DNA from 3 places in the Streptomyces rishiriensis genome. Region 3 is predicted to be linked to each of the others. Evidence: riboswitches for the same ligand, from Rfam matches in the RefSeq annotation. Region 3 holds a riboswitch; each other region holds the start of a gene.
What was found. A riboswitch is a leader RNA that binds a small molecule or an ion and turns the genes downstream of it on or off. The one in region 3 is predicted to bind cobalamin.

Region 1 (7,175 bases), 570 kb from region 3:
GCGGGCGCGAGCTTGGCGGCGGCGACGAACTGCGGGACGTTCCAGGGGACGACGGCCGCGACCACCCCCACGGGCTCGCGCCGCACGAGGATCTTCCCGAGCACGCCGTCGCGCCGCTCCTCGTAGGTGAAGCCGCGCGCGACGGTGATCGCCGCGTCCCACACCATCATCGCGCCGAGGGCCTGCGCGAGGACGCTCCAGGAGTACGGGGAGCCGTTCTCGGAGGAGATCACCCGGGCGATCTCCTCGTGGCGCAGGGCGATGCCGTCCTTGATGCGGGTGACGACGGCGATCCGCTCGTCGAGCGACAACCGCGGCCAGGGCCCCTCGTCGAAGGCCCGCCGCGCCGCGGCGACCGCCCGGTCCACATCGGCGGTCGACGCGTGCGGCACCCGCCCGATGACCTCCTCGGTGTGCGGCGAGACCACCTCGATGACGTCCTTGCCCAGGGGATCGGTCAGTTCCCCGCCGATGAACAGCTGTCCGTGTTCCACGAGCTCGGCCATGGCCACTGCCTTCGTCTACGTTTCTGACGGTGTTTCAGGAACTGATACCAGTTCTAGTTATAGTGAGCAATGGCCGTATGACGGAGGGCAGATGAAGAGCAGTCCGAGCGGATCCGAACCCACCGCGTACGACCACGGCGGCGGCGTCCGCTCGCTCCGGGTTCCGATTCCGGACAATCCGCTGGGCCACACCCTGGTGTACGTCGTCGACACCGACCACGGGCCGGTGCTGATCGACACCGGCTGGGACGACCCGGCGTCCTGGGAGGCGTTGGCCGCCGGACTGACGGCGTGCGGGACCTCCGTCACCGAGCTGCGCGGTGTCGTGATCACCCACCACCACCCCGACCACCACGGCCTGTCCGGCCGGGTGCGGGAGGCCTCCGGGGCGTGGGTGGCGATGCACGCGGCGGACACCTCGATCGTGCGGCGGACCCGCGAGACGCGACCCGAGCGCTGGTACTCGTACATGGCGGCCAAGCTCACCACCGCGGGCGCCCCGGAGGAGCACATCGCCCCGCTCCGCACGCCTCCCGCCCGTCGTCGCCCCTTCCCCGGTCTGGCGCCCGCCCTTCCGGACCGCGAGATCGTCCCCGGCGAGTTCCTCGACCTGCCCGGCCGCCGGCTGCGCGCGATCTGGACGCCGGGGCACACCCCCGGCCACGTCTGCCTCCATCTGGAGGAGGAGCATCCCGCTCGGCTCCCGGGCCACGGGCGCCTGTTCTCCGGCGACCACCTGCTGCCCGGGATCACCCCGCACATCGGCCTGTACGAGGACCCCGACGACGCCACCGTCACCGACCCCCTCGGCGACTATCTCGACTCCCTCGAACGCGTCGGCCGGCTCGCCCCCGCCGAGATCCTCCCGGCCCACCAGCACGCCTTCACCGACGCCCCCTCCCGCGTGACGGAGTTGCTCGCCCACCACGAGGACCGCCTCACCGGCCTGCTCGCCCTCCTCGCCACCCCTCTCACCCCCTGGCAGCTCGCGGAACGCATGGAGTGGAACCGCCCCTGGCCGCAGATCCCCTACGGCTCACGGAACATCGCGGTCTCGGAGGCCGAAGCCCATCTGCGGCGGCTGGTGAAGCAGGGGCGCGCGGAGGCGGTGACCGGGAGCGACCCGGTGACGTACAGGGCGGTGTGAACCGCTCGCGGCGGACGAGGGCTCCTCGATACCGACGCCCTCATGGACACGTCGTCCCCGCCGGGCAGTCCGTCCAAGTGGGGCAGTGCCCGGGCGTGTTCCGCCGGTCGACGGGGTGTGGTTGCTGGAGACCCGGGTGCTGTTCCTCCCCTTCGGCGGACCGACACCCCGCGTAGGCTGCTGACTTGATCGAATCGCGGATCGTCGGATCGTCGGATCGCGGGGACCGGGGGACCGGGCCGGGGGGGCCAGGGTCATGAGGGGGACGAGGGCCGATGAATCACGCGACCGAGGTGTTCCAGCCACTTCAGGCGGACGATCCGCCGCTGGTGGCCGGTTACCGTCTCGCCGCCCGGCTCGGGGCGGGCGGCATGGGACGGGTCTACCTGTCGCACACACAGGGCGGCCGGCCGCTGGCGATCAAGGTGGTACGCCCGGAACTGGCCGACGACCCGGCCTTCCGGCGGCGGTTCCGCCGGGAGATCAAAGCCGCCCGGCGGGTCCGCGGCGCGTACACCGCCGAGCTGATCGACGCCGACGCGGACGGCGTACCTCCCTGGCTGGCCACGCTGTACGTGCCGGGCCCTTCGCTGGCGGAGGCCGTCGCCCGGCGCGGGCCGCTGCCGGTACCCGCGGCGCTGTGGCTGATGGCGGGGGTGGCGGAGGCGCTCCAGGCCATCCACGGTGCGGGAATCGTGCACCGGGATCTGAAGCCGTCGAACGTGCTGCTGGCCGCCGACGGACCGCGCGTGATCGACTTCGGCATCTCGCTGGCCTCCGACGTCACCACGAACACCGCCACCGGCCTCGCTGTCGGCACACCGCAGTTCATGGCTCCCGAGCAGGCGACCGCGAGTGAGGTCACCGCGGCGACCGACGTGTTCGCGCTCGGTCAGACTGCGGCGTTCGCGGCCCTGGGCCGGCCGCTGTACGGGGACGGCCCCTCGGTCAGCGTGCTGTACCGGATCGTGCACTCGGAACCCGACCTGTCCCTTCTGCCGGAACCGCTCCGTCCGCTGATCGCCCGCTGCCTGGCCGCCGATCCAGCGGAGCGGGTCACCCCGGCGGAGATCGTCGAGTGGTGCAGGAGACGCCTGGACGGAGACGCGGACGACGGCGCCGGGCCGGCCGTCTGGCGGGAGGTCACCGGGCCGGAGGTGCCGGTGCCGTCTCCGGTCCCCGATCCCACCCCGGTGCACACGCTGCCCCTGATCCCGCAGCCCGCGCACAAGACGCCGCCGCACAGGGCACCGCAGCAGCACACTCCGCAGCACGAAACCCAGCACACCGTGCCCTCGAACCCGCCGGCCCCGAACCCGCCGGCCTCGCACGCGATGCCCCACCAGGCGGTGCCCTTGATCGCGCCGGTGCAGTCGCAGCTCACACGGCCGGACGGGCGGCGGGCCCGCCGTCGGTGGACCGCGCTGGTCACGGCCGCGGCCGTGACCGCGGGCGCGGTGGTGCTGACCGGCCTGACGTGGACGGTCATGGAGGCGGCGGACCGGCTCCGCCACCGGGACACGGCCGGGGCCTCCGCGACGCCCGGCCCGTCCGGGTCCGCACGGTCGTCGGGGTCCTCGTCCGGGTCCTCGTCGGGGTCCTCGTCGACAGCCGCGCCGGACTCGGCGGCCGGTGACCGGACATCGCAGGGGCCGGGCTCCTCCTCGACCGTGCCCAGGACGCCACAGGCCACCGCGTATCCCCTCCAGTGGCTGGACGCGAAGACCTCGCTGGACGTCAAGGAGCCGGTCCGGCGCGAGGACAGCAAGGGGGACATCCGCTTCAGCTGCAAGCAGACCGGCTGCGCGCTGGAGAGCGACACCAGCGTGTTCACCATGCTGTACGGCGACCCCGGCGGCTCACTCGACTCGTGCCGCATCGTCCTCACCGGCGCCAGGAGCCACCGGCTCCCGCTCGCCGCGGCGGCGGCCGGCAGCGAGATCTGCGTCAAGCACCCCTCCGGGGACATCGCACTGCTCGTGATCCAGGTGAAGTCGACCGCGCTGCCGGACCTGGCGTTCGTGACCGCGGACATGACGGTCTGGCGGGCGGCGGCCTAGTCAGCGGCCCGCCGACGCCCTGACCAACTCGGCGGCCGGTACGAGGAGTTCCGTCTCCTCGCGGCTCATCGTCGGGTTGGCCGCCCGCCTGCGCAGGGCCTCCGCCAGTCCCTCCTCGGTGAGGCCGCAGGGGTCGGCGAGCAGCGCGGTCAGCATCGCCCGGGCCGGGTCGGCGATCGGCAGGTCGGAGACGGCGACCTGGGCGAGGATCACCGCGGACATGCCCCAGTCGAGCCCGGGGTCGCCCTCCTCCGCGTTGGCCCAGTCGATGACCCGGGGGCCGTCGGGCGTGAGGATCACGTTGTCCGGGTGGAGGTCCAGGTGCAGGATGCCGGCGTCGGCCGAGACCCGTCCCGGCAGGGCGTGCAGCTCACGCAGCAGCCGGGCGAGGACGGTCCCCGCCTCCTCGGCGTCCAGGGTGCCCGCGCCGAACGCGTGGAGCATCGTCGGCCCGTCCAGCCGCTCCATGACCAGGTCGGCGCGTGAGCCGGTGGGCCGTACTGCGGGTGCGGGGTAGCCGTGCCGGCGCACATGGGTGATCACCGCGGCGAGGGCGGCCGAGTCCTCCCGGCCCTCCCGGTCGCGGCGCAGCACCCACGCCTCGTCGATCTCGTACACGTCGGCCGTCCGGCCCGAGCCGAGCAGCCTGCCCGGCAGCACGCCCGGCGCCCTCCCCGTATGCGTCATGGCCACAACATATCGGGGGCTTCCGCCCCGTCCGGGGCGCTTGCACAGCCGCCCCTCAGGCGCCCGGCTACCTGCCGGTAGAGTGGCCGCGTCGTCATCACGCCCGTACAGGGGGAAGCCGGTGCAATTCCGGCGCTGACCCGCAACCGTGAGCCGCCGAGCCGTCCGACAGGCAGCGCGGCAAGCCGGATCGCCCGGTACGGACCGTGACCGGCTCACGTGCGTCGGCAGGCCCGCCGTTCGCACGGCACCGTCGAGGTATACGGAGCCGAGCCGCCGGGATGTCCCGTGCTGCCCGGCTGCGTGACCTCCCCGACCGGGAGAGGCACCCGCCGATCATGAACATCCGCCGCAGCGCCGCTGCTCTGGCAGCCGCCACCGTCGTGCTGGGTGCCGCCGTCCCCGCCGTCGCCGCCCCGTCCCCCACCCCCTCGGTGGCGATACCCGACGGTCTGTACGGCACCGCCGACCCGACGTACGACGGCGTCTGGCGCCAGTCGCTGGCCCTGCTCGCGCAGCGGACCACGGGCGTCACCCCCGCCGACCGGGCCGTGGCCTGGCTGACCGGGCAGCAGTGCGCGAACGGCGCCTTCGCCGCGTTCCGCGCGGACACCGCCAAGGCGTGCGACGCCAAGCTGATGGTGGACACCAACAGCACGGCGGCGGCCGTCCAGGCGCTGGCCGCGCTCGGCGGCCACCAGGCGGAAACCGAGAAGGCCGTCACCTGGCTGAAGTCGGTCCAGAACGCCGACGGCGGCTGGGGCTACACCCCCGGCGGCGCGAGCGACGCGAACTCGACCTCCGTGGTCGCGGGCGCGATGGCGGCGGCCGGGCAGCAGCCCTCGCAGGTGCGCAAGGCAGGCAAGTCGCCGTACGACGCGCTCGGCAAGCTCTCCCTCCCCTGCGACAAGACCGGCGGCGGCGCGTTCGCGTACCAGCCGGACAAGGGGGGCGCCCTCGCGGCCAACGCGGACGCGACGGCCGCAGGTGTGCTCGGCGCCCTCGGCAAGGGGCTCGTGACGACCGCCGGCAAGACATCGGCGGCCCCCGCCTGCGACACCGCCACCGCGGCGACCCCGAGCGGGCTCGCCCGCAACGGCGCTGCCTACCTCGCGGCAGCGATGCTCGACGCCGGCTACCTGAAGTCTTCCCTCCCGGGCGCCGAGGACCAGCCCGACCACGGCAACACCGCCGACGCCGTCGTCGCCCTCGCCGCGCAGGGTGCGACCGGGCAGGCGAAGAAGCCCCTCGCCTGGCTCGAGCAGAACTCCGCGGCCTGGGCGAAGCAGAGCGGCCCCGCCGCCTACGCCCAGCTGATCTTCGCCGCCCACGCCATGGGCGCCGACCCGCGCCACTTCGGCGGCGCCGACCTCGTCGCACAGCTCGACGCGACGGGTCCGACTCCGCAGGCCACGGCGAAGGCCACCGACCAGACGGCTGACACCGGTGCCGACGCCGACAAGAAGGAGGACTCAGATTCCGGTTACGGCGTCTGGTGGACCGTCGGCGTCTTCCTGGTCGCCGGTATCGGCATCGGCTTCCTGATCAGCGGCCGCGGCAGGAAGCAGCGGCCGTGACGCGCCGGTGCGCCGCCCTCGTCCTCGCCGCGCTGCTGCTGTCGCTGACCGGCGCGGTCCAGTCGGCCCAGGCCGCCGGGTACCGCTACTGGTCCTTCTGGGACCGCTCGGGCGACGGCTGGACGTACGCCACCCAGGGTCCCTCCACCGCCCGCCCCGCCGACGGCGACGTCCAGGGCTTCCGGTTCGCGGTGAGCGCGGACTCCCAGGACGCGTCACAGCCGCGCGGCGCGGCGTCCTTCGCGGCGATCTGCGCGAAGACGCCCGCGCGCGACGACACCAAGCGGGTGGCCCTGGTCATCGACTTCGGCACGGCGGCCGACGCCCCGGGCGGTGAGACCCCGCCGTCGCCGCGCACGGCCTGCGCCCGCGTCTCGTCCGACGCGACGACGGCCGAGGCCCTCGCCTCGGTCGTCGAACCGCTGCGCTACGACACGAACGCCCTGCTGTGCGCGATCGCGGGCTATCCGCGGACGGGCTGCGGCGAGCAGGTGTCCGGGCAGGCGCCGGCGACGGACGGGCCGGCGTCCGCCGAGCCGACGTCCGCCGCGAAGCCGGAACCGGCCGGGGAAGAGGACGGCGGGCCGTCGGTGGGCCTGTACGCGGGCGCGGCGGCGGTGGCGGTCCTGGGCGCGGCGGCGGTCCGGCAGGCCCGGCGGCGAGGATCCCGCAGGGATGGCTGACGGCCGCCCCGGCACCCCGCTGCACCCCGCCGCCTGGTGGCTGTGGGCCCTCGGCCTCGGCACCGCCGCCACCCGCACCACCAACCCGCTCCTCCTCGGCCTGCTCCTCACCGTCTCCGCCTACGTCGTCACCACGTGCCGCCCGGACACTCCCTGGTCCCGCTCCTACTCCGCGTTCCTCAAGCTCGGCCTCGCCGTCCTCGTCGTCCGTCTCGTCTTCGTCGTCGCCCTGGGCTCGCCGATCCCGGGCACGCAGGTGCTCGTCACGCTCCCCGAAGTCCCGCTCCCCGACTGGGCGCAGGGCATCCGGCTCGGCGGCGCGGTCACGGCCGAGGGCCTGCTCTTCGCGCTCTACGACGGACTGAAACTGGCGACCCTTCTCGTGTGCGTGGGTGCCGCCAACGCCCTGGCCAGCCCCTCCCGCCTGCTCAAGACGCTCCCCGGCGCCCTGTACGAGACGGGCGTTGCGGTGGTCGTGGCCCTCACCTTCGCCCCCAACCTCATCGCGGACGTCC
Region 2 (7,175 bases), 5.6 Mb from region 3:
CGGAACGGGGCAATCCGCGCAGGGGCGCGTGCCGGCCGCCCACCGGGCTATCGGTCGGTCGCCTCGCGGTCGTCGTCACCGGTGGCGCCCGGGGCACCCGTGGTGCGCTCCTGTCCCGCCGTCCCGGTGCGGGCCGGCGGAACGGCCGACGCCACCGGGCGCAGGCCCTTGGTCGTCTCCCTGAACCGCTCCAGGGTCCTGCCCAGCTGCTGGAACGGCGAGCCGTTCTTCCTGGCCGGGGCCGGCCGCGGTTCCCCGGCCTCGGCGGCCGCCTCCCGGTACGCGGCCAGCGCCTCGTGGGCTTGTTCGGCGGCCTCCCGGTACAGGTCCCGGGACTCCGTCATCGCCTCCAGCGCCTCCTTGTACATCACCACGAGCTTGCGCTCCCGCGCGAGCTCCTCCTCCGGGGTCAGCAGCCGCCAGTCCTCCCGCAGCGCGGTGAGCGCGGCGTCGGCGCCCTCCGGCAGCGGCCGGGGCAGCGCCGCGAAGCGCCGTACCGCGTCCAGCAGCTCGGTGGGATGCGTGCCGTCGAGGAACACGCTGCGCACCGCGTAGTCGGCGGCGTCGTAGTCGGCCGGAGCGGGGGCGCCGGGAAGGACCAGGGCCCCGCCGCGCGGCACCTCCACCCCGGACTCCTTGAGGGCCCAGTTCACGGTGCGCAGCTGGTGCGGGGCCGCGCGGTGCTCGACGACCCGGTGGTGCAGGCCGGGCGGCAGGAGCCGGACCAGGGACTGCCGGCCCCGCTCGTCGGGCGTCATGGCCTCGTGCACGACGAGGTGGACGGTCCAGGTGTCCCGCAGGGCGGCCCGGAGCGCGCGCCGCAGTTCCTTCTCGTCCCCGGGGAGCGGGTTGGCGGCGAGGAACCGTTCACCGGTGACCGTCTCGTTGCCCCACAGGGCGTCGGGCTCCCAGGACCAGAACATCCCGGCGGGCGAGGGCCACCGCTGGTCCCACGGCCGCTCCGCCTCCGCCGTCAGCGTCCACTCCTGGCCCTGTCCCGACCACTCGGCGAGCCTCAGCCGGGCACGGACGGTCACCTCCCCCTCGACGAGCCAGCGGGCCTCGAAGGCCGTCTCGCCCTCGGGGGTGTCGCTGTCGGGCAGCTCGGCGAAGTCCTGGACGGTCTCGGCGTCCCTGAGTGCCTGGAGGTGTTTGCGCAGGACGTCCGGAGCGGTGGGGCCGGTGTGGCGGCCACGGGTCTGCCACACCGTGGAGGGCGTCGTGGGCGGAACGGTCGCGGAGATGTGTGTGAGTCCATTCGTGAGGGCGGTGACGACGTGGCGACGACGGGCGAAGGCCAGTATCACTCGCCGCGGGGGGTGTGCGATCAAGCGGGTCGGTGGCGCGGGCACCCGCGGGCGCCCCGCCGGGGTGTGCCTTCCCCGGCACGGCACGGGTCACGCGTGCGGATCCGGCCCGTGGGGCCGGCGCTGCGCGCCGGGGGTGTGCGCCACTCGTACGGGGTGTGCGCCGTTCACCACGGCCGGTGCCTGCGCACGCGTGGGCCGTCCGGCTCGGGGACCCGAGAATCGGAGCCGGTGGACAGGGCTCGCCCACCATCCGCGTCGGGGCGAGCCCTGTCCGCGTCGGCCGGCCGGCGACGCGGCCTCTCGGCGTCACCGCCGCGCAGTGTTTCCCGAGCCGGGCGAGCCGGGCGAGCCGGGCGGGCAAGGCGGGCGAGCCGGGCGGGCAAGGCGGCGAGCGCAGGGGGCATGGCGCGTCCGGCTGCCGGCGATCGTGGCGTGGCCGCCGCTTCCCTCCATCGTGATCGCGCGGCTCGTCGCCCCCGTGCGCGACCGGCCCGTTTCTCCCGCGGGGGACGCCGAGCGGGCCGCCGCGCGGCAGCCGGACCGGTTGCGGTGGAACCGGAGGTCCTTCCCGACCGGCAGGTCGTCGCTCCCCCGGCGGGCGAGCGTGAGCAGCACGGTGTCCGGGGCGGCCCGGCGCACCTCGCCGTCCTCGCTGTCCAGGGCCTTGTCGAGAATGTAGGCGGGGACGACGCGGTCGAAGGGGCTGCCCGGATCCCGGAAGGAAGCAACGACATCATGCGCGTCATCGTGACCCGCGGCCCGACGGAGGCATCGGTATGAACGACATCGGGGAACCCGTGCTGCTGCACACCACCGGCAGGGCCGCCCACATCACGCTCGACCGGCCGAGGGCCATCAACGCCCTGAACCACGCGATGGTGCGCCGCATGGACGACGCGCTGAGGGTCTGGGAGCGCGACCCGGCCGTCGAGGTCGTCGTCATCTCCGGAGCGGGGGAGCGCGGTCTGTGTGCGGGCGGCGACATCCGCGCCGTCCACGACGACGCCCGCGACGCCGACGGCGCCGCCTCGGCCCGTTTCTGGCGCGACGAGTACCACCTCAACGCCCGCATCGCCCGCTTTCCCAAGCCCTACGTCGCCCTGATGGACGGCATCGTGATGGGCGGCGGGGTCGGCGTCTCCGCGCACGGCAGCGTCCGGATCGTCACCGAGCGGTCGAGGGTCGCGATGCCCGAGACGGGCATCGGCTTCGTGCCGGACGTCGGCGGCACCTACCTGCTCGCCCGTGCCCCGGGCGAACTGGGCACCCATCTCGCCCTGACGGGTGCGCAGATCGGGGCGGGGGACGCCGTGTCGTGCGGGCTCGCCGACCACTACATGCCGTCCGTCTCGCTCCGGCGGTTCGTCGACGACCTCACGGACCGGCCCGTACGGGAAGCCCTGGACCGTCATGTACGGCCCTTGCCGCAGGGCGAGTTGTCCGGCCACCGGGGGTGGATCGACGCCTGCTACGCGGCCGACACCGTCGAGGAGATCGTCCGACGGCTGTTCGCCCACGGCGGCCCGGCGGCCAAGGAGGCCGCGGAGACCCTGCTGGCCAAGTCGCCCACGGCGCTCAAGGTCACGCTCGCCGCCCTGCGCCGTGCCCGGCGGATCGGCTCGCTGGAACGGGTGCTGGAACAGGAGTACCGCGTCTCCTGCGCAGCCCTGAGCACACATGACCTGGTCGAGGGCATCCGCGCCCAGGTCATCGACAAGGACCGCGAACCCCGTTGGTCGCCGGCCACCCTCGCCGAGGTCACGGCGGCCGACGTGGAGCGCTTCTTCGCCCCGCTCGGCGAGCGTGAACTCGGCCTCGCCGGCCCCTGATCCCACGACGTGGGTCGAGCGGGACCGGCACGGTGATCCGGGTCACCGAGCCGCGGAGAGGGCGATCACGCCGGTTGGGGCGGTATTGGCCAGGGACCCGCCACGCGGTACCGTCGCTCTGATATCGACGACGGCGAGACGGAAGCCGGTGAGAACCCGGCACGGTCGCGCCACTGTGGACGGTGCACCCCGAAAGGGGGCATCGCGAGTCAGACCCGTGGCCGTCGTCATGTGCACCACCGAGATGGGACGCGAACTCCCAGAGGAGGTTCCGCCATGGCGCAGCATGTCGCCCAGCCGACTACCAGCACGCCCGTCGTACCTGCCAAGTTGCCGCTGAAGGACATCGCCCCCTGGGCAGTCTTCTTCGGCGTGCTGATGCTGGTCCTGCTGTACTTCGTCGGCGCGGAGCAAGGCGCCACCGCCGTCGTCTCCGGCGAGGACGTTCACGAGTGGGTGCACGACGCCCGCCACCTGCTCGGCTTCCCCTGCCACTGACCCGAGGGGAACCCCGGCACACCCATGAACTCCGCAACGGTGCGAAACCTGCTCGTGCGGGGCATGCTCGCCGGCCTGGCCGCCGGCGTGCTCGCCCTGATCGTCGCCTACTTCCTCGGTGAGCCGAACGTCGACAGCGCGATCGGCTTCGAGGAATCCCATGCAGCCGCCCACGAGCACCACGAGGTGGAACTCGTCTCCCGCAGCCTGCAGTCCACGGCCGGTCTCGCCACCGGCGTGCTGATCTACGGGGTGGCCTTCGGCGGCATCGCCGCCCTCGCCTTCTGCTTCGCCCTCGGCCGCGTGGGCCGCCTCGGCCCCCGGGCCACGGCCCTGCTGCTGTCGGGGGCCGCCCTGCTGGCCGTGTACGTCGTGCCGTTCCTGAAGTACCCGGCGAACCCGCCCGCGGTGGGCGATCCCGACACCATCGGCAAGCGCACCACCCTGTACTTCCTGATGATGGTGCTCGGCGTACTGCTCGCGGTCGCCGCGGTGATCCTCGGCAAGCGGCTGGCGCCGAGGCTGGGCACCTGGAACGCGACCGTCGCAGCCGTCCTCGGCTTCGTGCTCGTCATCGGACTGGCCTACGGGTTCCTCCCCGCCGTCAACGAGGTGCCGGGCGACTTCCCGGCCGCCCTGCTGTGGCGGTTCCGGCTGTCCGCGCTCGCCCTGCAGGTCACGCTCTGGGCGGGCTTCGGCCTCGTCTTCGGCGAACTGGCCGAACGGCTGCTGCACCCCGGGCCCGCCGCGGTGACCGCGGGCACACCGGTGGCCGCCCCACGGTGACGTGACCGGGACGACGACCCGGCTGGAGGGCCCGCGGAATGGTCCGGGGGCCCTCTCCCCGTACGCGAGCCGACGCCGGATCAGCGGCGGGAGCGGCGCGCGAGGACGGCGGCATGAACATCCGACCCGCCGTCGCCGCACGGCAGATGCCCGGCTCGTCGCGCTCGCCCTCGGCGGTTTGCCGTGAGCCGTGAGGCGTGCGGCGACACCTGCCCCGGGCCGACCCCTCCACCTGGACCGCGAGGACCTGGTCGCCGTTACGATCGAGTCCGCTGACACGGCCCGCGTTCCGCTCGCGGGCGTCAGCCGGATCCCGGGGAGGGACTGTGATCGTCGTCGTCGGCGCCGGACTCATGGGAGCGGCCACCGCCTGGCAACTGGCCCGCAGGGGCCACGAGGTCACGCTCGTCGAGGCGTACGACGTCGGTCACCGGCACGGCAGCTCGCACGGCAGCTCGCGGATCTTCCGGCGGGCGTACGCCGACCCCTTCTACGTACGGCTGACCGGGCAGGCGTACGAGCAGTGGCGGGAACTGGAGGACGACAGCTCGACCCCCTTGCTGCGCACGACCGGCGGGCTCGACATGGGCGAGGAGCACGACCCGAAGCTGATCGCCGACCTCCTCGGCGCGGCCGGAGTGCCGCACGAACTCCTCGGCCCGGAAGCCGCCGCCGAGCGCTGGCCGTACATCCGCGTCACGGGCCCGGTGCTCCACCACCCGGACGCGGGCGTGGTCGACGCCGACGAGACCGTCAGGGCCTGCGTACGGCGGGCGGTCGAGCACGGAGCGCAGGCGGTCCTCGGCACCCGGGTCACCGGCGTCGACGTCCGGGGGAGCGGGAAGGCGCGCCTGAGCACCGACGACGGCCGTGAGATCGTCGCCGACACAGTGGTGATCGCGGCCGGCGCCTGGTTGCCCGAGCTCGGACTGCCCGTGGCCCTGCCACCGCTGCGGGTGACCCAGCAGCAGGTCTTCCACTTCCGGCAGCGGGACCCGTCCGTCCAGTGGCCGACCCTGGTCTGGGACGGGGCGCTGCACCTCTACGGTCTGCCGTCCGGAAGCGACGGGGGCCCGCTCCCCGCGGTCAAGGTCGCCGAGCACGACCGCGGCACCCCGGCCACCGCCCGCACCCGCAGCGGGGTCGTGGACCCGTCGTCGCGGACGCGGGTGAGCGGCTTCGTGCGCGACCGCCTCCCGGGCCTCGAGCCGGACCCGGTCGCCGAGGCGACCTGCCTCTACACCACCACCCCGGACGAGGACTTCGTCCTCGACCGCCACGGCCCCCTCGTCGTCGTCTCCCCGTGCTCCGGGCACGGCGCCAAGTTCGCCCCGCTCATCGGCGCGATGGCCGCCGATCTGGCCACCGGTCGCGCCGAGCCGCATCCCCGCTTCCGTCTGGGACGCACGGCATAGGATCGCGGCATGGCGCTGCGACCCGTTCAGCTGGTCATCAAGGCTCTTGACGCCTCGGCGGTCGGCCGGTTCTGGGCGGAGGCGCTCGGCTGGACCGCGTACAGCCCGGGCGTGACCACCTACGTCGGACCCCCCGGCGGCCTCGTCCGGCCGGATCCGGTCGCCGTCGGCGTCGATGTCGTTCCCGTCCCGGAACCCAGGACGACGACGAAGAACCGGGTGCATCTCGACCTCGCCACCACCTCCGCGGCCCATCAGGCGGAACTGGTCGCGCGCCTGCGGGCCCTCGGTGCGACGCCCGCCGACGTGGGCCAGGGCGATGTGCCGTGGACGGTCCTCGCCGACCCCGAGGGCAACGAGTTCTGCGTGCTGGAGCCCCGGGAGGTCTACCGGGACACCGGGCCGATCGCCGCGGTGGTGGTCGACTGCGCGGATCCGCGGGCCATGGCCCGGTTCTGGGGCGGGGCGACGGACTGGACCCTGCACGAGGCGACCGACGATCATGCCGTGCTGCGCTCGGCCAAGGGCGGGGGCCCGTATCTCGAGTTCCTCCGCACGCCCGACGTGAAGACCGTGCCGGACCGCGTCCATCTCGACCTGCTGCCGTACCCCGGTGACGACAGGGCGGCGGACGTGGCCCGGCTGCGGGCCCTCGGCGCCACCGACCTCGACCTCGGCCAGGGCGATGTCCCGTGGACGTGCCTGACCGACCCCGAGGGCCACGAGTTCCGCGTCCTCGCCCTGCCCTGACCCGGAGCGGCTCGATCCCTCCGCGGAGGGGGCCCACGACGAGGGCGACGTACCCGCCGCGGTACTGCGCCGCCCCGGGCGGGCGGGGGCGGAGACCAGCGCCCGCCCGCGCCCGCCCGGTCGTGGGTCCCGGCGATGTGCGCCGGATGTCCGCCGGCGGGCGCCGAGGCGGAGGCGGCTGGACGGGCGCGGAATTGTTCGGGCCTCTCACGTGCTGTTGTATCCACAGAAGCTGGAACGTCGACGGTGTGCGAGCGAGCAGCGCACGTGGCCGAGGCGAGAGAGACGGAAGGTGCTGAGATGGCAGCGCAGACGCAGAGGGCCGTGCTGGCGGGCGGATGCTTCTGGGGGATGCAGGACTTGATCCGCAAGCTCCCGGGCGTGACGGCGACGCGGGTCGGATACACCGGCGGTGACGTCCCGAACGCGACGTACCGTAACCACGGCACCCACGCGGAGGCCATCGAGATCCTCTTCGACCCCGAGAAGACCGACTTCCGCGCGATCCTGGAGTTCTTCTTCCAGATCCACGACCCGAGCACCAAGAACCGCCAGGGCAACGACATCGGCCTCAGCTACCGCTCGGC
Region 3 (7,175 bases):
GCGCCTCCCCCGGCCTGCGGACGGCTGACCTCCGGACGGCTTCGCGCCCGCCGTCGTCGACGGGAACAGGGAGCGCGGCCCGGGCGGGCCGCGTGTTTCGTACACGATCGCGGCGGCCGGGCGCCGACGGCCGGACCGTGCCGCCCGCCCTCGACGTCGCGTACGACTCCCACGACCGGGGCCTCGGTGCTCAGGCCCGATGGGGATCCGGACGCGTCGCTGAAGCAGGGCTTCGGCGACGCGGGGCACCCACCTCATCGGCCGTCGCGGCGGCGGCCGGATTGCGCCGCCGGTCACGCCCCGTGGACTGCCCGCTACCGGCCGTGGAGCGTCGGCGACTGCGGTCCGGACGGCCCACCGGAGCCCTCCGGCAGGGCGCGGCCCGCGGCGGCCCGCCGGGTGACGAAGATCTCTTTCACGGCTCCGGGACGCGGTTGCCGGGGCCCGCCGAGGACGGGCGGCCGTACGGCGCCCGCCCCCCGCCCCGACGCCTCGACGGGTCACCGCCCCGACTCGCGTGGACAGACACCCGGAAGCCCTTCTCAGTTCATCTTCCGTTCACCCGGATTGCTTACGGTCAACGCGCCAATGACTTCGAACGATTGCCTGGGTAAATGGAAAACTTCTCGCTGATCCTCGCGATTGTGGTAGTAACCGCACTCGCGTTCGATTTCACGAACGGTTTTCACGACACCGCCAACGCGATGGCCACCACCATCTCGACCGGTGCGCTCAAGCCCAAGGTCGCGGTGGCCATGTCCGCCGCGCTCAACCTTGTGGGCGCTTTCCTCTCGGTGGAGGTCGCCAACACGATCTCCAAGGGTCTCGTCGACGAGACCGGCATCCGTCCCGAGGTCATCTTCGCCGCCCTGGTCGGCGCGATCCTCTGGAACCTCCTGACCTGGCTGGTGGGCCTGCCGTCCAGTTCCTCGCACGCCCTGATGGGCGGCCTGATCGGCGCCACCATCGCCTCGGCCGGCATGGGCGCGGTGCACGGTGACGCCCTGGTGACCAAGGTGCTGATCCCGGCGATCGCCGCGCCGATCGTCGCCGGCGTCGCGGCGATGCTCGCGACCCGCCTCTCCTACACCCTCGGCAAGAAGGCCGACGGCAAGGCTGCGGCCAAGGGCTACCGCGCGGGCCAGATCGCCTCGGCCGGCCTGGTCTCCCTCGCCCACGGCACCAACGACGCGCAGAAGACGATGGGCATCATCACCCTGGCCCTGGTGGCCGGCGGTGCCGTGGCCCCCGACTCCGACCCGCCCACCTGGGTCATCCTCTCCGCCGGCCTGGCCATCGCGCTCGGCACCTACCTCGGCGGCTGGCGCATCATCCGCACCATGGGCAAGGGCCTGACCGACCTCCAGCCGCAGCAGGGCTTCGCCGCCCAGACCAGCGCGGCCACGGTCATCCTGGCCTCCTCGCACCTCGGCTTCTCCCTCTCCACCACCCACTCGGTCTCGGGTGCGGTGATGGGCGCCGGACTGGGCCGCAAGGGCGGTGTGGTCCGCTGGTCGACGGCGACCCGGATGTTCGTCGCATGGGGCCTGACGCTCCCGGCCGCGGCCCTGGTGGGCGCGCTCGCCGAGTCGGTCACCGGCCTGGGCGACTGGGGTACGGCCCTCGTCGCGGTCTTCCTGATCGCCTCCAGCGCGGCCATCTGGAAGGTCTCCCGGCGCGAGGTCGTCGACGCCTCGAACGTCAACGCGTCCGAGGAGCCCGCGGGCGTCGTCACGACGGCGATCGCCGCGGTCACCCCGCCGCCCACGGTCGCCCTGGCCGACAACCTCACCGCCGGTCTCACCACGGACCTGACGGCCACGATCCCCGCCCCGGCCGCGGAGCCCGCGACCCCCGCCGCTCCTCCGGCCGCGGCCGTCTGAGCCCGCGCACCCGGTACGAAGGAAGAGAAGCAGCATGAAGATCGACTGGGCAGCCCTGGGTTCCGTCTTCGGCGTCAGCCTCGTGGTCACCGTGGGCCTCGTCGCCCTGTTCACCCTCGGCATCATGGGCCTGTCGCGGCAGGAGCGCGCGTCGGCGCAGGGCGGCTCGGCCACCCTCGCGGTGACCGGCGCGTACGCGTGCTTCGCGGCCTGCGCGGCAGCGGTGGCGTACGGCATCTCACTGATCGTCGCCTGACGCACCATCCACACACGCACCACCCGAACGCCCCTGGGGTGCGGGACGGATCGCCGTCCCGCACCCCAGGGGTGTCGGTGGCTCCGCCGTCGGTCCCTGTGTGGGGTTCTGCACACTCCAGCCTCGCAGGTCAACAGCAAGTTGACGGCTCCAGCGGGTCGTGGTGGACTGCCCGAGCCATGTACGACGGCAGAAGAGGAAGCCGGTGTGAATCCGGCGCGGTCCCGCCACTGTCACCGGGGTAGTAACCCCCGGGAGCCAGGAACTCTCGCCGCCGGTCTCGTCGAACCAGGGCGTGGACACCCTGAGTGAGGACATATCGCCATGCTCGCTCGGCCGTTGAGGTACCGCACCGGTTCACTGCCCGGCCCCACGGCCGGCTGAGCCGATGCGTGCCGATCGCCTCTACGCGTACGGCGCCGCCACCGGCCTTCTGGGCGACCTGCTGCTCGGCGATCCGCGCCGAGGGCATCCGGTCGCCGCGTTCGGACGCGCCGCCGGTGCCGTCGAGCGGCTGCTGTGGCGGGACCACCGGGGACGCGGCGCCCTCCACGCCGTCGTGTGCGCCGGCGGGGCCGTGGCCCTGGGAGCCGCCGCCGAACAGGCCGTACGCCGTTCACCCGCGGCCACCGTCGCGTTGGTCTCCGCCGCCACCTGGGCCGTTGTCGGGGGCAGTTCGCTGGTCCGGGAGGCCCGGGCCGTCGGGCGGGCCCTCGAAGCGGGGGACGTCGAGGCCGCCCGGGAGCGGCTGCCGCATCTGTGCGGGCGGGACCCGCAGGCGCTGGACGCCGACGGGATCGCCCGGGCCGTCGTGGAGTCGGTCGCCGAGAACACCTCCGACGCCGTCGTGGGCGCGCTGGTGTGGGGGGCGGTGGGCGGGGTGCCGGGCCTGGTCGGGTTCCGGGCCGTCAACACCCTGGACGCCATGGTCGGTCACCGGTCGCCGAGGTATCTGCGCTACGGCTGGGCCGCCGCCCGCCTCGACGACGTCGCCGGATGGCCGGGAGCCCGGCTGACCGCCGTGCTCGCCGCCGTCGCGGGGGACGATCCGCGGGGCGCCGTGCGCGCCTGGCGGGCCGACGCCCGCCGCCATCCGAGCCCCAACGCCGGTCCGGTGGAAGCCTCTTTCGCGGGCGCGCTCGGGGTGCGGCTGGGCGGGACCCTGTCGTACGGCGGACGGGTCGAGCACCGCCCCGTGCTGAACGGCGCGGCCGGGCGGCCCGTCGCCGTCCGGGACATCGAACGTGCCGCGCGGCTCTCCCGCCGCGTCGGTCTGCTCGCGCTCGGCGTGACCGTCGCCGCGCGCATCGCCGCCACGCGCGTCGTCGCGAGGAACCAGCCGAAGGGGCGTACGACATGAGCGGGGGTCTCCTCGTCGCCGGCACCACCTCCGACGCCGGCAAGAGCGTCGTCACCGCCGGGATCTGCCGGTGGCTGGTGCGCCAGGGGGTGAAGGTCGCGCCCTTCAAGGCGCAGAACATGTCCCTCAACTCGTTCGTGACGACCGAGGGCGCCGAGATCGGGCGGGCGCAGGCCATGCAGGCCCAGGCCTGCCGGGTGGAGCCGACCGCGCTGATGAATCCGGTGCTGCTCAAGCCGGGCGGCGAGCAGAGCAGCCAGGTCGTGCTGCTCGGCAAGCCGGTGGGCGAGATGACCGCCCGTGGCTATCACGGGGGGCGGCAGCAGAAACTCCTCGGAACCGTTCTCGACTGCCTCGCCGAGTTGCGGGGCACGTATGACGCGGTGATCTGTGAGGGGGCGGGCAGTCCGGCCGAGATCAATCTGCGGCGGACCGACATCGTGAACATGGGGATCGCGCGGGGCGCGCGGCTGCCCGTGCTCGTCGTCGGCGACATCGACCGCGGGGGCGTCTTCGCCTCCTTCTTCGGCACCGTCGCCCTGCTCTCGCCCGAGGACCAGGAACTGGTCGCCGGGTTCCTGGTCAACAAGTTCCGGGGGGACGTCTCCCTGCTGGAGCCGGGCCTGGAGATGCTGCACGGGCTCACCGGGCGGCGGAGTTACGGCGTGCTGCCGTTCCGGCACGGGCTGGGGATCGACGAGGAGGACGGGCTGAGGGTCTCGCTGCGCGGGACCGTGCGGGAGTCGAACACCGCCCCGCCCGTCGGCGAGGACGTGCTGCGCGTCGCCGTCTGCGCGATCCCGCTCATGTCCAACTTCACGGACGTGGACGCGCTGGCCGCCGAACCCGGAGTCGTCGTGCGGTTCGTGGACCGCCCCGAGGAACTGGCCGACGCCGACCTGGTGGTGATCCCCGGGACCCGGGGGACCGTGCGCGCCCTGGAGTGGCTCCGCGAGCGGGGGCTGGCCGAGGCGATCCTGCGCAGGGCCGCCGAACAGCGGCCCGTCCTCGGCATCTGCGGCGGCTTCCAGATCCTCGGCGAGCACATCGAGGACAAGGTCGAGAGCCGGCGCGGGCGGGTCGAAGGGCTCGGGATCCTGCCCGTGCGGGTGCGGTTCGCCCGCGAGAAGACCCTCACCCGGCCCGTCGGCGAAGCCCTCGGCGAGCGGGTCGAGGGGTACGAGATCCATCACGGGGTCGCCGAAGTCCTGGGCGGGGAGGCCTTTCTGGACGGATGCCGGGTCGGCGGCGTCTGGGGCACCCACTGGCACGGCTCGCTGGAGTCGGACGGATTCCGGCGGGCCTTCCTGCGCGAGGTGGCGGCCGCCGCGGGCCGTCGCTTCGTGCCCGCCGCCGACACCTCGTTCGCCGGGCTGCGCGAGGAGCAGCTCGACCGGCTCGGCGACCTGATCGAACAGCACGCGGACACCGACGCGCTCTGGCGGCTCATCGAGTCGGGCGCGCCGCAAGGACTGCCTTTCATTCCACCGGGAGCGCCCGCATGAGCACAGTGTTGTTGTTGTCGACCGCCGACACCGATCTGCTGGCGGCCCGGGCCGCCGCCGGCGTCTCGTACCGGATCGGCAACCCGACCCGGGTGGATGTCGAGCAGGAGCTTCCCGGGCTGCTGGACGGCGCGGACATCGCCGTCGTACGCCTGCTCGGCGGCAAGCGGGCCTGGGAGGACGGGCTCGCCGCGCTCGCGGCGTCGGGGGTGCCGACCGTGCTGCTGGGCGGCGAGGCCGTGCCCGACGCGGAGCTGATGGCCGAGTCGTCGGCGCCCGCCGGTGTGGTGGCGGAGGCGCTGCGCTACCTCGTCGAGGGCGGGCCGGCCAACCTGACCGAGCTGGCCCGGTTCCTCTCCGACACGGTGCTGCTGACCGGTGAGGGGTTCGTGGAGCCGCAGAAGATGCCCGAGTTCGGCGTCCACGGCGAGCGCGCCCTCGTCGAGGGGCGGCCGACCGTCGGGGTGCTCTTCTACCGGGCGCACGAACTGAGCGGGAACACCGCCTTCGTGGACACGCTGTGCGACGCCGTCGAGGCACGCGGCGCCAACGCCCTGCCCGTGTACTGCGGTTCGCTGCGCGGGGCGGACCCGGGGCTGTACGAGATCCTCGGCCGGGCCGACACCCTCGTCGCCACCGTCCTCGCCGCCGGCGGTACGCACGCCTCCGAGGCCTCGGCGGGCGGGGACGAGGAGGCCTGGGACATCGGCGCGCTCGCCGACCTCGACGTCCCCGTGCTGCAAGGACTCTGCCTCACCTCGTCGAAGAGCGCCTGGGAGGAGTCCGACGCCGCGCTCTCCCCCATGGACGCGGCGATGCAGGTCGCCATCCCGGAGTTCGACGGGCGGATCATCACCGTCCCCTTCTCCTTCAAGGAGCAGGGCCCGGACGACGTGCCCGTGTACATCGCCGACCCCGAGCGGGCCGGACGCGTCGCCGGAATCGCCGTGCGGCACGCCCGGTTGCGGCACAAGCCGAACAGCGAGAAGAAGCTCGCGCTCGTCTTCACCGCCTACCCGACCAAGCACTCGCGGGTCGGCAACGCGGTCGGTCTCGACACCCCCGCCTCGGCCGTCCGCGTCCTCGACGCGCTGCGGGACGCCGGGTACGGCGTCCAGGGACATCCGGACAACGGCGACGAGCTGATCCACCGGCTCATCAACGCCGGTGGCCACGACGTCGAATGGCTCACCGAGGAGCAGCTGGCCGCCGCGCCGGCCCGGGTCCCGCTGGCCGACTACCGGGCATGGTTCGACAAGCTCGACCGCAAGTTGCGCGACGCCATGCTGGAGGCGTGGGGCGAGCCGCCGGGCTCGCTGTACGTCGACGGGGACGACATCGTGCTGGCCTCCCTCGAGTTCGGGAACGTCGTCGTGATGATCCAGCCGCCGCGCGGCTTCGGCGAGAACCCGATCGCGATCTACCACGACCCCGACATGCCGCCTTCGCACCACTACATGGCGGCCTACCGGTGGCTGGAGAACAGTTTCGGCGCCGACGCGATCGTCCACATGGGCAAGCACGGCACGATGGAGTGGCTGCCGGGCAAGGGGCTCGGGCTGAGCGGGGGCTGTGCCCCGGACGCCGTCCTGGGCGACCTGCCGCTCGTCTACCCCTTCATCGTCAACGACCCCGGTGAGGGGACCCAGGCCAAGCGGCGCGGACACGCCACCGTCGTCGACCATCTCGTGCCGCCGATGGCGCGTGCCGACACCTACGGCGACCTGGCCAAGCTGGAACAGCTCCTCGACGAGTACGCGCTCGTCTCCGACCTGGACCCGACGAAGGCGCCGGCCGTGCGGGCGCAGATCTGGACGCTGGTCAAGGCGGCGGAGCTGCACAACGACCTGCACGTGGACGAGCAGCCGGGCGACGACGACTTCGACTCGTTCGTCATGCACATCGACGGCTATCTGTGCGAGATCAAGGACGTGCAGATCAGGGACGGGCTGCACATCCTCGGCGGCGGTCCGGTCGGCGAGGCGCGGGTGAACCTGGTGCTGGCCGTGCTGCGCGCCTCGCAGGTGTGGGGCGGGCAGGCGAACGCGCTGCCGGGTCTGCGGGCCGCGCTGGCCGCCCATTTCGGGCTGGTCGAGAAGGAGTTGCTCGCCGAGCCGGGTGCGCCGGTGAAGGTGCCGGTCGAGCTGACGGACCTCGTCGAGGGCCCCGCC

Region 1: another riboswitch for cobalamin. It lies ahead of QF030_RS14185 (prenyltransferase/squalene oxidase repeat-containing protein); the one in region 3 lies ahead of QF030_RS11605 (cobalamin biosynthesis protein).
Region 2: another riboswitch for cobalamin. It lies ahead of QF030_RS36320 (CbtB domain-containing protein); the one in region 3 lies ahead of QF030_RS11605 (cobalamin biosynthesis protein).

Annotation. Positions count from the first base shown of each region.
Region 1 is NZ_JAUSWV010000002.1:2,619,708-2,626,882, forward strand. It holds gene QF030_RS14165 (aldehyde dehydrogenase) at 1-506, opposite strand, end outside; gene QF030_RS14170 (MBL fold metallo-hydrolase) at 598-1,653, shown strand; gene QF030_RS14175 (serine/threonine-protein kinase) at 1,929-3,713, shown strand; gene QF030_RS14180 (phosphotransferase) at 3,714-4,400, opposite strand; cobalamin riboswitch at 4,467-4,655, shown strand; gene QF030_RS14185 (prenyltransferase/squalene oxidase repeat-containing protein) at 4,739-5,977, shown strand; gene QF030_RS14190 (SCO2322 family protein) at 5,974-6,660, shown strand; gene QF030_RS14195 (CbiQ family ECF transporter T component) at 6,653-7,175, shown strand, end outside.
Region 2 is NZ_JAUSWV010000002.1:7,636,984-7,644,158, forward strand. It holds gene QF030_RS36310 (hypothetical protein) at 48-1,208, opposite strand; gene QF030_RS36315 (enoyl-CoA hydratase/isomerase family protein) at 2,087-3,139, shown strand; cobalamin riboswitch at 3,228-3,380, shown strand; gene QF030_RS36320 (CbtB domain-containing protein) at 3,416-3,637, shown strand; gene QF030_RS36325 (CbtA family protein) at 3,662-4,423, shown strand; gene QF030_RS36330 (FAD-dependent oxidoreductase) at 4,750-5,838, shown strand; gene QF030_RS36335 (VOC family protein) at 5,848-6,588, shown strand; gene msrA (peptide-methionine (S)-S-oxide reductase MsrA) at 6,889-7,175, shown strand, end outside.
Region 3 is NZ_JAUSWV010000002.1:2,048,263-2,055,437, forward strand. It holds gene QF030_RS11595 (inorganic phosphate transporter) at 615-1,883, shown strand; gene QF030_RS11600 (hypothetical protein) at 1,918-2,139, shown strand; cobalamin riboswitch at 2,277-2,429, shown strand; gene QF030_RS11605 (cobalamin biosynthesis protein) at 2,528-3,499, shown strand; gene QF030_RS11610 (cobyric acid synthase) at 3,496-5,004, shown strand; gene cobN (cobaltochelatase subunit CobN) at 5,001-7,175, shown strand, end outside.